Linked DNA regions of Prochlorococcus marinus XMU1402. The protein of the gene in region 3 binds, or shares a complex with, the protein of the main gene of each other region. Links are inferred from orthologs where the notes say so. Each region holds a gene or a part of one and is shown on either strand. Other genes may lie near its edges.

Region 1 (2,982 bases), 680 kb from region 3 along the record:
GAATTAACTTTTTTACTTTTAAATTCATGGCAGCAATTTCGTTGGTCCATTGAGGCCATCGCGAAATCCATTCAGCATATGTGATATTTAGATAACCTAGTCTTTTAGCTAGTAAAATGCTCCACAATTGATCTCCACCAAGGAAAATAACGACCCCTTTTTTGGGCCAATTCGCAAAAGAATGTGGCTTGATTAATAATTTCCAAAAACTTTTGGATTTTGTAATTAATTCGAATTTATTCCATGAATTTGCAACTAAATATTCTTTGCCAGTGGCATTTGGGCAAGGAACAAGGACTAATCTAAGAGTGAAATTGATTTTATCGTCATCACATAGTGCTTTATTTATTTTGTTAAGCTCATTTATTACAGGATTTACCCATGTAGTTAATTCACCAGGACCATTGGAAACTATAACTACTGCAACTGATTTTTTTTTCATTGCAGTTAAACCGGAATACATTAAATGCGGACGGCGAGACTTGAACTCGCAAGGCCGAAGCCACACGCTCCTTAGACGTGCGCGTCTACCAATTCCGCCACGTCCGCAAAGGGTTCTCAGCAACCTGGGGATACTTAAACCTTAAAAATATAATACATTATTGGCTGAAATAAGCATGAAGTTCTAACAGATTATTTTTGAATATGATGAATAATTTTTCTTTGCATAAAACAAATATTTATACATATATAACGTTCTAGGCTGTATTGTAAAAATGTCCTCTGATCACTAAAAAATTTTGTTAAATACTTTGGCAAATAATTTTTTATTTTAAGTCATTTTCATTTCTTCAATTTAATTTTATAATGATTGAAAAAGTTTTAATTGCTAATCGTGGAGAAATAGCTTTACGAATTGTCAGAAGTTGTAGAGAACTAGGTATTGCAACAGTTGCAGTTTTTAGTACTGTAGATAAAAAAGCATTACATGTTCAGCTTGCTGATGAAGCAGTTTGTGTTGGAGATTCATTAAGTAATAAAAGTTATTTAAATATTCCAAATATACTTGCTGCTGCCACATCGAGAGGAGTTGATGCTATTCATCCTGGTTATGGATTTCTTGCTGAAAATGATAAATTTGCTGAGATGTGTAATGATCACGGAATAGTTTTTATTGGTCCATCTCCTAAAGCTATTAGATCAATGGGAGATAAATCTACAGCTAAAGAAACTATGGAAGCAGTTGGCGTTCCAACAGTTCCTGGGAGTAAAGGCTTGTTGTCAAATGTTGATGAGGCTTATAAATTGGCAGATAATATTGGCTATCCGGTAATTATCAAAGCGACTGCTGGAGGAGGTGGAAGAGGTATGAGGCTGGTTGAAAGCCCTAATAATCTCGAAAAAATGTTTAAAGCAGCTCAAGGCGAAGCAGAAGCAGCTTTTGGTAATGATGGTTTATATATGGAGAAATTTATAAAGAAGCCAAGACATGTAGAAATTCAAATTTTGGCGGATAGGTTTGGAAATGTTGTTCATTTAGGAGAGCGAGATTGTTCAGTTCAAAGAAGACATCAGAAGTTATTAGAAGAGTCTCCTAGTCCTGCAATTAATACTGAGCTAAGAAAAAAAATGGGGAACGCTGCTATTGCTGCTGCAAAAAGTATCGGCTACGAAGGAGCTGGGACAGTTGAATTTTTAGTTGATGATGATGATAATTTTTATTTTATGGAAATGAATACCAGGATTCAAGTTGAACATCCTGTTACTGAAATGGTTACTGGAGTTGATCTAATAGCAGAGCAAATTAAAATCGCAAGCGGACAAAACTTGGAATTTAATCAGGATGATATCCATTTAAACGGTCATGCCATTGAATGTAGAATCAATGCTGAAGATCCTTCTCACAATTTCCGACCATCTCCTGGAAAAATAACTGGATGGCTTCCCCCTGGTGGTCCTGGTGTAAGGGTGGATAGTCATGTTTATACCGGCTATGAAATACCTCCTTTCTATGACTCATTAATTGGTAAATTAATAGTCTGGGGGAAAGATCGTAATACTGCAATTAAACGTATGAATAGGGCTTTAAATGAGTGTGCAGTAACTGGTATTCCTACAACAATAAACTTTCATTTAACCTTACTCAATAAATCTAAATTTAAGGAGGGTAAGATACATACTAAATATGTAGAAGAAGAATTATTGCCAAATTACTGAGAAAAAAATAAATGATTTCTATGAGATATTTGTATTCAATGCAAGTTTTATGAGCCCTTGCTGACCGACTAAAATTTCTCTTAAAAAGCTTATAATTCCGATCCAAATTACAGGTCCAACATCAACTCCTCCAATAGGAGGAATTAGTTTTCTTGTTAAATTAAGAATAGAGCTTGATGGTATTGAAATTAATAACCATAAACCTTTACTTAAATCAATCTTTGGGTACCAAGTAAGAATTAACCTTATTAGAAAAACTATAGTGAGATATGAAAGAGAAATTCCTAAACTAATATCTAAAATTTGTAGAGAGTTTACAAGCAAAGAGATCACAATTATTTAATTCATCTTAATAAATAACCCACTGAAACGTATTTAATTCGTATTATAAATTGAGAATTTAATATTTAAAAGTGTTTCAAATCTCAAATTTATTGCTAGTTGCAGATTTTTCTGCTGAAGTTGCTAATAATTCCGCGGTTGGAATGATAGGTAGTTTTATTGCAGCTGCTTTACTTATTGTCATTCCAGCCTCTGCATTTTTGATTTTTGTCAGTCAGAAAGATTCTCTCGATCGTACTTCTACTGGAAGACGCTAGTTTTTGTAGAAGTTTTAAGTACACTATATATATAGGGGATTTAAGTAATCCTTTAATAAATAAATTTTTGGAGAAAGAATGTGGTCAATGCTAGTCTCAATTGGGCCAGTATTGTTGGTATTGTCCTAGCTGTATGCGGTGGAGGCCTTTATTTTTTAAGGTCTTTTAAACCTGCATTAGCTAGAGATTATGATGTTTTCTTCGCAGCTATAGGACTTTTGTGCGG
Region 2 (2,804 bases), 230 kb from region 3 along the record:
CTATGGAACTAGCTCAGAAAAAAGGGATTAACATTACCGCTTTAGGAGGATTTACTTCTATTATTTTTGAGAATTTTAATCTTCTACAGCATAAACAAATTAGAAATACTTCTTTAGAGTGGGAAAGGTTTACTACTGGCAATACTCATACCGCCTGGGTTATTTGTAAACAACTAGAAATAAATGCGCCTCGCATTGGGATAGACCTTAAAAAGGCAACTGTTGCTGTAATTGGTGCTACAGGTGATATTGGTAGTGCTGTTTGTAGATGGCTTATCAATAAAACTGGGATTTCAGAACTTCTTATGGTAGCAAGACAACAAGAACCACTAGCGCTGTTACAAAAAGAATTAGATGGTGGAATCGTAACAAGCTTAAATGAGGCATTACCTCAGGCGGATATTGTTGTATGGGTTGCAAGTATGCCTAAAACTATTGAAATTGATATAGATAACTTAAAAAAACCATGTTTAATGATTGATGGCGGATACCCCAAAAATCTTGATGAGAAATTTCAGGGTGAAAATATTCATGTTTTAAAAGGAGGTATAGTAGAGTTTTTTAATGATATTGGATGGAATATGATGGAACTTGCGGAAATGCAAAACCCTCAGAGAGAGATGTTTGCTTGCTTTGCAGAAGCTATGATTTTAGAATTTGAAAAGTGTCATACAAACTTTAGTTGGGGAAGAAATAACATATCCCTTGAAAAGATGGAGTTTATTGGAGCAGCATCTTTAAAGCACGGTTTTTCTGCGATTGGACTTGATAAGCAGCCTAAAGTATTAACTGTTTAAATTATGGCTAAACGTTACCTCCTTGATTTTGAAAAGCCTCTTGTTGAACTTGAGAAGCAGATAGAGCAAATTAAAGAATTAGCTCGAGATTCAGAAGTAGATGTTAGTCAACAGCTTCTGCAGCTTGAAACCTTAGCTGCTAGGAGAAGAGAAGAAATATTTAAATCTCTCACCCCTGCTCAAAAGATTCAGGTAGCTAGACATCCTCAAAGACCTAGTACTTTGGATTTTGTTCAAATGTTTTGTGATGACTGGATCGAATTACATGGAGACAGAAATGGTGGCGATGATATGGCACTAATTGGGGGGATAGGTTCGATAAATAATAGACCAGTGTTGATGTTAGGGCATCAGAAAGGAAGGGACACAAAAGAAAATGTAGTAAGAAATTTTGGGATGGCAAAACCTGGAGGTTACAGAAAAGCTCTTAGATTAATGCAGCATGCAAATAGATTTTCTTTGCCAATCCTTACATTTATTGATACTCCCGGAGCTTATGCCGGTTTAAAAGCTGAAGAACAAGGTCAAGGTGAAGCGATTGCTAGAAACCTTCGAGAGATGTTTGGATTGAAAGTTCCAATTGTGGCTACTGTCATTGGAGAAGGAGGTTCTGGAGGAGCACTTGGAATAGGTGTTGCCGACAGGTTACTAATGTTTGAACACAGTGTTTACACAGTTGCTAGTCCGGAAGCATGTGCATCAATTTTGTGGAGAGATGCTGCTAAGGCACCAGAAGCTGCATCAGCACTTAAAATTACAGGTAAAGATTTACTTAAATTAGGTATAATAGATGAGGTATTACCAGAACCTTCTGGTGGGAATAATTGGGCTCCTTTAGATGCTGGTAACACACTAAAAAAGGCTATTGAAAAACACCTTAATGCTTTATTGCAAATGCCTGAAGAAGAATTAATTGAGGAAAGATACAAAAAGTTTAGGGTTTTAGGTAAATTTATCGAAGCAAATAATATTGAAGAAATTTATAGTGAAATCCCCCAAAAAACTGAATAACTTGAAACTAGCTTTTATAACGGGTGCTACGAAAGGTATTGGTAGATCTACCGCAATTACTTTTGCCAATGCTGGCTGGGATTTAATTTTACTCTCCAGGAATATGGATTTAATGGAGAAACTAAAGAGAGAACTTTTGACCACTAAATCAAAAATTAACCCAGTAAAATGTGATTTATCTAATCCTCTAGAAATAGAGCATTGTGTTAAAGAGGCAATTAAGAAGTATGGGTGCCCTTCAGTATTGATAAATAATGCCGGTTGCGCAGTTAATGGCCCTTTAGTTGAGATGGAATTAGGTCAATGGGAACAAACTATTCAAATAAACCTTACAAGTGTTTTTCAAATTTGTAGTGCAATAATTCCTCAAATGAGAAAAAATGGCGGTTTAGTTATTAATGTTAGTAGTCATGCCTCTTATAATGCATTCCCCCAATGGGGAGCTTATTGTGTTTCAAAATCTGCACTAGCTATGTTTACTAAATGCTTGAGGGAGGAGGAGAGACCTAATTCAATAAGAGCGTGCACAATAACTCTTGGTTCAGTAAATACTCCTCTTTGGGACTCCGAATCAATCAATTCTGATTTCGATAGAACTTCTATGCTCTCCTCAAAAGAGGTATCAGAAACTATTCTATACATGGCTCAAAAACCTGAATCTCAATTGATCGAAGACTTGACTTTGATGCCATCTGGCGGAGCCTTTTAAACATTCTCAATATCTGATTAATCTTAAAATAGTGATTTTTTTTAGTGCTATTTGAACCCGATTGAACAAGAGAATGTGATATAGTATATGAGCAATCAAGCATTGGAAGATACAGTTAATTAAGTTGCATACAATTTTCTGTTTAAAATTTTATGACCTCTACATTACCCAACGATAATATTAGAAACTTTGACGACCAGATTACTAATAAACTAATTTCTGAAATTATTAGAGACAGAATTAAGAATTCTGGGGTGAGATTTAGTGCCAATGATAATATTTCTGAT
Region 3 (2,954 bases):
TAACATCATTTAAATCAGATGAATTAGGTAAAGGTCTTTTTCTTATTGATGTTGCTAACTTACCAGACACGTTTATTGCTTCTCCAAAAAACCAATTCAACATATCGAATGCATGAGTACCTAATGCGCCAATAACTCCACCACCTTTTTCTTCCAACGAATACCAATTCCAGAATCTTTTGGGGTCAGATCTACTGCCCATTAACCAATCTAATTTGACTAAATATATATCTCCTAAGATATTTTCATCAACAATCTTTTTTGTCTGAAGGAAAAGAGGTACTGCTCTATATTCAAAATCAACACATACGCTTAAATTATTAATCAATGATATTCTCTGAAGCTCTTCAATTTCTGAGGAGGATATCGAAACGGGTTTTTCTAGAAGCAAATTTTTATTATTCTCAAGAGCTTGTTTTGCTAATTTAAATCTTGATTCAGGAGGGGTAGCAATTATAATTCCATCAATTTCCGGAGATTTAATTAAGTCATCCCAATTATAAAAAAAATCTAAGCCCGTTTCTTTTTCTAGAATTGATTTTTGCTTTTTCTCGTAATGATAAATAGCTACAGGATTTAAATAATCAGACTCTTTTAATGCCTCTAAATGAACTTTTTTACCAAACCCTAGTCCAGCGATTGCTATTTTTAATTTTTTATTTTTAATATTCATTAATAAACTCTGAACAGCTATTTTCAATAACAACATCTATGAGTTCATCATTATTAGAAGTTTGCCATTTTGAATTGAATTGAGGTATTCCATTTATGGAAGTATCTTTAAACTTTTTTTCATCGCAATTAATTCTCATTACATAAAGTGATAACTCTCCATCTTTATCAGAATTAGTTGGATTTTTAAAGAACTTTGTTAAGACACTTATTTCACCATTTGAAAGTGGCTTAATACTACCTTTATCAAGCCATTCTTTCCCTTCATTATTCTCTTTTAGTAGTACCCAGTCAACATTTCCTATAGCATATGAACAGGAAGCAAAATTTAAAATAAAAAATAAAAGGCTTAAAGTAAAATAAAAGAAATTTGAAATAATTCTCATATTACGTATTTGCTTTTGCAAGTTCTTTTACACCATGAATTTTCAAAATTTTAGTCAGAGTATCCTTGAGATCTTTCCTTTTTACTATTACATCAACAAAACCATGCTCAAGAAGATATTCAGCCGTTTGAAAATTATCGGGTAATTTTTCTCTTAATGTTTGTTCTATAACCCTTCTTCCAGCAAATCCAATCAGAGCTTTAGGTTCCGCCAAAATTAAATCACCTAACATTGCAAAGCTTGCTGTTACTCCCCCAGTAGTTGGATGAGTTAATAAAGGCATATAAAGAAGATTTTTTTCTTTATGCTTTTTTAGTGCTCCAGATATTTTTGCCATTTGCATGAGACTTAACATGCCTTCTTGCATCCTTGCTCCTCCTGATGCGCAAACAATAAGAATTGGAAAATTTTCTAAAGTTGCTTTTTCAATTATCCTTGTGATTTTTTCACCAACGACTGAACCCATGGATCCTCCCATAAATCTAAAATCCATAACAGCTAATGCTAAAGGCATTGAATTTACAGAGCAGATACCTGTTACGACTCCATCTCTTAAACCTGTGCCTGCTTGACTTTCTTTAATTCGATCAGCATATGACCTTCTATCTTTAAAACCTAAAGGATCTGTAGGACTTAGTGAACTATCAAACTCTTTGAATGAATTTTTGTCTGCAATTATATTTATCCTTTCATCGCTATTAATCCTGTTGTGATGTCCACAATTACTACAAACATTGAAATTTGAAATTAGATCTTTTCTATAGGCTACTTGCGAACATTCTGAACATTTAACCCACAAGCCATCTCCCTCATCAGTATCTTGCGAAACTTTCCCAACAAATTGATCTTTACGCCTTGCGGCAAACCAGTCGATTAATGACACAACGTTACCTGTTTTTTCTATTTAAATCTAAATAAGGTACTTTTATCAAGAAAGATATATAAAAATTTGAGATCTTCTAGATTAGAAACTCCTCAAAGTAAAAAAAATATAATGATTTTAGTTGATAATCGAAAATTAATTATTATTTATTTTTCTCCTCAATCATTTTATGAATTATTGGAGTAAGAATTAGTTCCATTGCGAAACCCATTTTTCCGCCATTTACGACGATACTTGTTGGACTTGACATAAATGAATCGTTAATCATTCCAAGCAAGTATTGAAAATCAATCCCCCATTTCTCTCTTGCTCCTTTTCTGAAATGTATGATGACAAAGCTCTCGTCAGGAGTTGGGATATTCCTGCATATGAAAGGGTTGGAAGTGTCAATTGTGGGAATTCTTTGGAAATTAATATCGGTTTTGCTGAATTGTGGGCAAATGTGATTTATATAATCAGGCATTCTTCTCAAAATAGTATCCACAATGGTTTCCGCTGAGTAACCTCTTTCTGCATTATCTCTATGGATTTTTTGAATCCACTCTAAATTTGTTATAGGGACAACACCAACAAGTAAATCAGCATAAGATGCTACATTGTATCCCTCACCATCTACCCCGCCATGCAAACCTTCATAAAAAAGAACGTCTGTTCCCTCAGGAATATCTTCCCATGGAGTAAATTGCCCAGGTTCTAAGGATGTCCCAAGTCTTGTATTATGTTCTTCTGCTTCTTCAAGACTATGTAAATAATATCTTTTCTTTCCTCCACCTGTTTCACCATAGATTTTAAAAAGTTCTTCTAGCTTGTCAAAAAGATTAGCCTCTGGACCAAAGTGAGAGAAATTTTCACCTTTTGAGAGAGCATCTGCCATAGCTTTTTTCATAGGCATTCTTTCAAACCTGTGGTAACTATCACCTTCTACAACTGCGGGAACAATATCTTCTCTTGCAAAAATATGCTCAAAGGCTCTTTTTACTGTACTTGTTCCTGCTCCTGAAGATCCTGTTACA
Region 4 (2,916 bases), 730 kb from region 3 along the record:
TGGAGGTTTTTATATTGACTTTCGCTCTGCCTAGTAATCTTGGAAGATTATCAAACTCTTCCGGAATATCGTAAGGAAATTGATTTGGAAGGAAATATTCTTCTAATCCACCTATTTTATCTAAAGCCTCTTTGCGGGTAGATACAAATGAGTACTTATCCTTTGCTTTGGAATGATCTTGAAGAGTTTCAAAATTTTCTTTGAGTTCTAAAAATGTTTTTTCAGCAATTTTCTTTTTATCCTTTGGTAAATCATCAATAATTCGACTTTGGTATTTTTTTAGTAAAGATTGACATTTTGTAACAGTTTTCGTAAGAGCGGGCCACCTTCCTCCTCTAACAAGATCACTAGTTTCTTCCAATTTATGTTGAATTTCTTGCAATTCAACTTGCTTGATAGGGAGAGCGTTTCTGAGGATTGCATTAGGGTCTTTTACTGCATTTCCAGTAGGTAAATCAGCGCGAACTTCAATCGGTTTAAAGAGAAAAACTTGAAAAATTATGATAGATAGAATTAAGAAAAGTTTGTTCTGATTTGATAAGAATTTTTGCATAGCACTCTTGCAGGTTATGATCCTTGGGGATGTAATACAGGAATGATTTCCAGTAACGATTTTCGCACAGGTACCACCATCGAATTGGATGGACAAGTTTGGCGCGTTGTAGAATTTCTACATGTCAAGCCTGGTAAGGGTTCTGCTTTTGTGCGAACAAAATTAAAATCAGTTCAAAGCGGCAATGTAGTTGAAAAAACTTTTCGAGCCGGAGAATCAGTACAGCAGGCTATCTTAGAGAAGTCTAACCTCCAACATACTTATGTGGAGTCTGGAGATTATGTTTTTATGGATATGACAAGTTTTGAAGAAACAAGACTTTCTGCTGAACAAATCGGAAGAGGTTCAAAGTATTTGAAAGAAGGAATGGAGGTTAACGTTGTTTTTTACAATGATAAAGTTTTAGAAGTTGAACTTCCTATATCTATCACTTTAAAAGTCACAGAAACTGATCCTGGGGTTAAAGGCGATACAGCAAGTGGGGGCACAAAACCAGCTATTCTAGAAACAGGTGCTCAAGTTATGGTCCCTTTGTTTATTTCTGTAGGAGAAATGATAAAGGTTGATACTCGTAACGATAGTTATCTTGGACGTGAAAATTAATGGCTATGAAATTAGATCATGAAGACTTAAATCGCTTAATAGAGAAAATCTCAACAAGCGATATTCAAGAATTCTCCCTTGAAGGAGAAGATTTTAAACTTGAAATAAAGAGGAACTTGTTTGATCAGAATCAATTACCTAATAATTTGGTTTCTAACAATTCTGTTCCTAATAATTCATTTGATAAGCAAATAATTTCAAGTCAAAAATCCATAAACGAAAATGTTTCGATTTCTAATGTCCCAGAAACTCCTCAAGTTGCCCCTCCTGGACGCTCAGATCTTACTGAAATCACTTCTCCTATGGTTGGAACCTTTTATAGGGCTGCAGCTCCTGGTGAGGAGCCTTTCGTCGAAGTAGGGAATATTGTTAAGGTTGGTCAAACCATCTGTATATTGGAAGCGATGAAATTGATGAATGAAATTGAATCTGAATTTAATGCTGAAATAGTAGAGATTCTTGTTGAAAATGGAACCCCGGTTGAATTTGGTCAAGTTTTAATGCGTGTTAAGCAGTCTTGAATTTCTTGTCATTTCAATTGCAGTTTTTATAGCCTCAATCATGCTTTGAGATTGAGCTATTCCTTTGCCAGCAATATCAAACCCTGTTCCATGATCTGGAGATGTTCTGACAAAAGGTAAGCCTAGTGTGGTATTGACTGAGTAATTAAGAGCGATAACTTTCATTGGTATTAAACCTTGATCATGATACATAGCAAGAATCCCATTATGTGTTTCAGTATCTTTGTTTCTCCAAGCTTTTGCAGAGGAATTCCAGCAACTATCAGGAGATAAAGGGCCTATTAATTTAATATCTTTATTTTTTTCATTCCAAGCAATTAATGAGTCATTAAGCCAAATTTTTTCTTCATTGCCTAAAAGGCCTTCTTCGCCAGCATGAGGGTTTAATCCGGCCACTTTTAAAGTAGGATTCTCAATATATGTACTACAAAACTTTTTTAAGAGATCTAGTTTTGAGTGAATTAATTCTATTGTTAGAAGTTTGGGAACTTCGCAAAGAGCTACGTGAGTTGTAGCGAGTAAAGTATTAAATCTCCAACCTGTAATTGGTGACTTAGCAGTAAATAACATTCCAACATTTTTTACTCCACATGATTTTGCTAATACTTCGGTCTGTCCAGAGAAATGATGACCCGCCAATGACCATGATTTCTTGCAAATTGGGCCAGTTACAAGTGCTGAATTAGGATATTGTTTTACTATTTCAATTGCTTTTATTAAGTATTTGAAACTTGAATTTCCATAACTTGATTTAGAAGGATTATTAGACGAAGAAATTTCGAGATCATGAATTTGAAAATTATTGGGATTTGCGATATTTTTTACTCCTAGAGATCTAAGATTTTTATATGTATTTTGTAAATTTTTATTGGATCCGACTAAAATATATTCAATATTTTCTGGTATTTGTCGAGAAAATAGTGCTTTTAGAATTATTTCAGGTCCTATTCCAGACTCATCTCCAATACTTATTACAACTTTAAAATTATTTTTACTATTAAAGTTCATAACAAGGTTTCAAGATTGTTACTTTTAAACATTCAAAAGACAATTTTTTAGTCCTAATTTGTAGTTTTTATAAATTAGTTTATATCCGAGTGTTTTGCATAATAATTTATTAGAAACTCTTCTGTTTTCCATCCAAAAAGATTTGGCAATAGGCGATAACTCTTTTTTTGCATCCTCAAAAAATATTGGCTCTGGCATTTTAGTGCCAAGTAAATCATAACAATATTGAAT

Evidence for each region.
Region 1: the proteins of accD (region 3) and accC are in contact, whole or in part, in a solved structure (PDB 8UXZ), measured with the Escherichia coli proteins. The link is inferred for Prochlorococcus marinus XMU1402 from one-to-one orthologs.
Region 2: the proteins of accD (region 3) and HA141_RS02955 are in contact, whole or in part, in a solved structure (PDB 8UXZ), measured with the Escherichia coli proteins. The link is inferred for Prochlorococcus marinus XMU1402 from one-to-one orthologs.
Region 4: the proteins of accD (region 3) and accB are in contact, whole or in part, in a solved structure (PDB 8UXZ), measured with the Escherichia coli proteins. The link is inferred for Prochlorococcus marinus XMU1402 from one-to-one orthologs.

Annotation. Positions count from the first base shown.
Region 1 is NZ_JAAORD010000001.1:67,719-70,700, forward strand. It holds accC (acetyl-CoA carboxylase biotin carboxylase subunit), read left to right. Parts: upstream 1-807; coding sequence 808-2,157; downstream 2,158-2,982. Other genes in the region: HA141_RS00330 (glycosyl transferase), read right to left, coding at 1-463; HA141_RS00345 (YggT family protein), read right to left, coding at 2,176-2,481; psbX (photosystem II reaction center protein PsbX), read left to right, coding at 2,571-2,756; HA141_RS00355 (Ycf66 family protein), read left to right, coding at 2,837-2,982. UniProt on the Escherichia coli protein: This protein is a component of the acetyl coenzyme A carboxylase complex; first, biotin carboxylase catalyzes the carboxylation of the carrier protein and then the transcarboxylase transfers the carboxyl group to form malonyl-CoA.
Region 2 is NZ_JAAORD010000001.1:522,676-525,479, forward strand. It holds HA141_RS02955 (acetyl-CoA carboxylase carboxyltransferase subunit alpha), read left to right. Parts: upstream 1-800; coding sequence 801-1,808; downstream 1,809-2,804. Other genes in the region: HA141_RS02950 (long-chain acyl-[acyl-carrier-protein] reductase), read left to right, coding at 1-797; HA141_RS02960 (SDR family oxidoreductase), read left to right, coding at 1,783-2,517; folE (GTP cyclohydrolase I), read left to right, coding at 2,670-2,804. UniProt on the Escherichia coli protein: Component of the acetyl coenzyme A carboxylase (ACC) complex. First, biotin carboxylase catalyzes the carboxylation of biotin on its carrier protein (BCCP) and then the CO(2) group is transferred by the carboxyltransferase to acetyl-CoA to form malonyl-CoA.
Region 3 is NZ_JAAORD010000001.1:751,749-754,702, forward strand. It holds accD (acetyl-CoA carboxylase, carboxyltransferase subunit beta), read right to left. Parts: upstream 1,942-2,954; coding sequence 1,060-1,941; downstream 1-1,059. Other genes in the region: HA141_RS04275 (Gfo/Idh/MocA family protein), read right to left, coding at 1-673; HA141_RS04280 (hypothetical protein), read right to left, coding at 663-1,058; HA141_RS04290 (phosphoribulokinase), read right to left, coding at 2,084-2,954.
Region 4 is NZ_JAAORD010000001.1:26,661-29,576, forward strand. It holds accB (acetyl-CoA carboxylase biotin carboxyl carrier protein), read left to right. Parts: upstream 1-1,155; coding sequence 1,156-1,677; downstream 1,678-2,916. Other genes in the region: HA141_RS00125 (peptidylprolyl isomerase), read right to left, coding at 1-553; efp (elongation factor P), read left to right, coding at 596-1,156; pdxA (4-hydroxythreonine-4-phosphate dehydrogenase PdxA), read right to left, coding at 1,654-2,685; HA141_RS00145 (NAD-dependent epimerase/dehydratase family protein), read right to left, coding at 2,710-2,916. UniProt on the Escherichia coli protein: This protein is a component of the acetyl coenzyme A carboxylase complex; first, biotin carboxylase catalyzes the carboxylation of the carrier protein and then the transcarboxylase transfers the carboxyl group to form malonyl-CoA.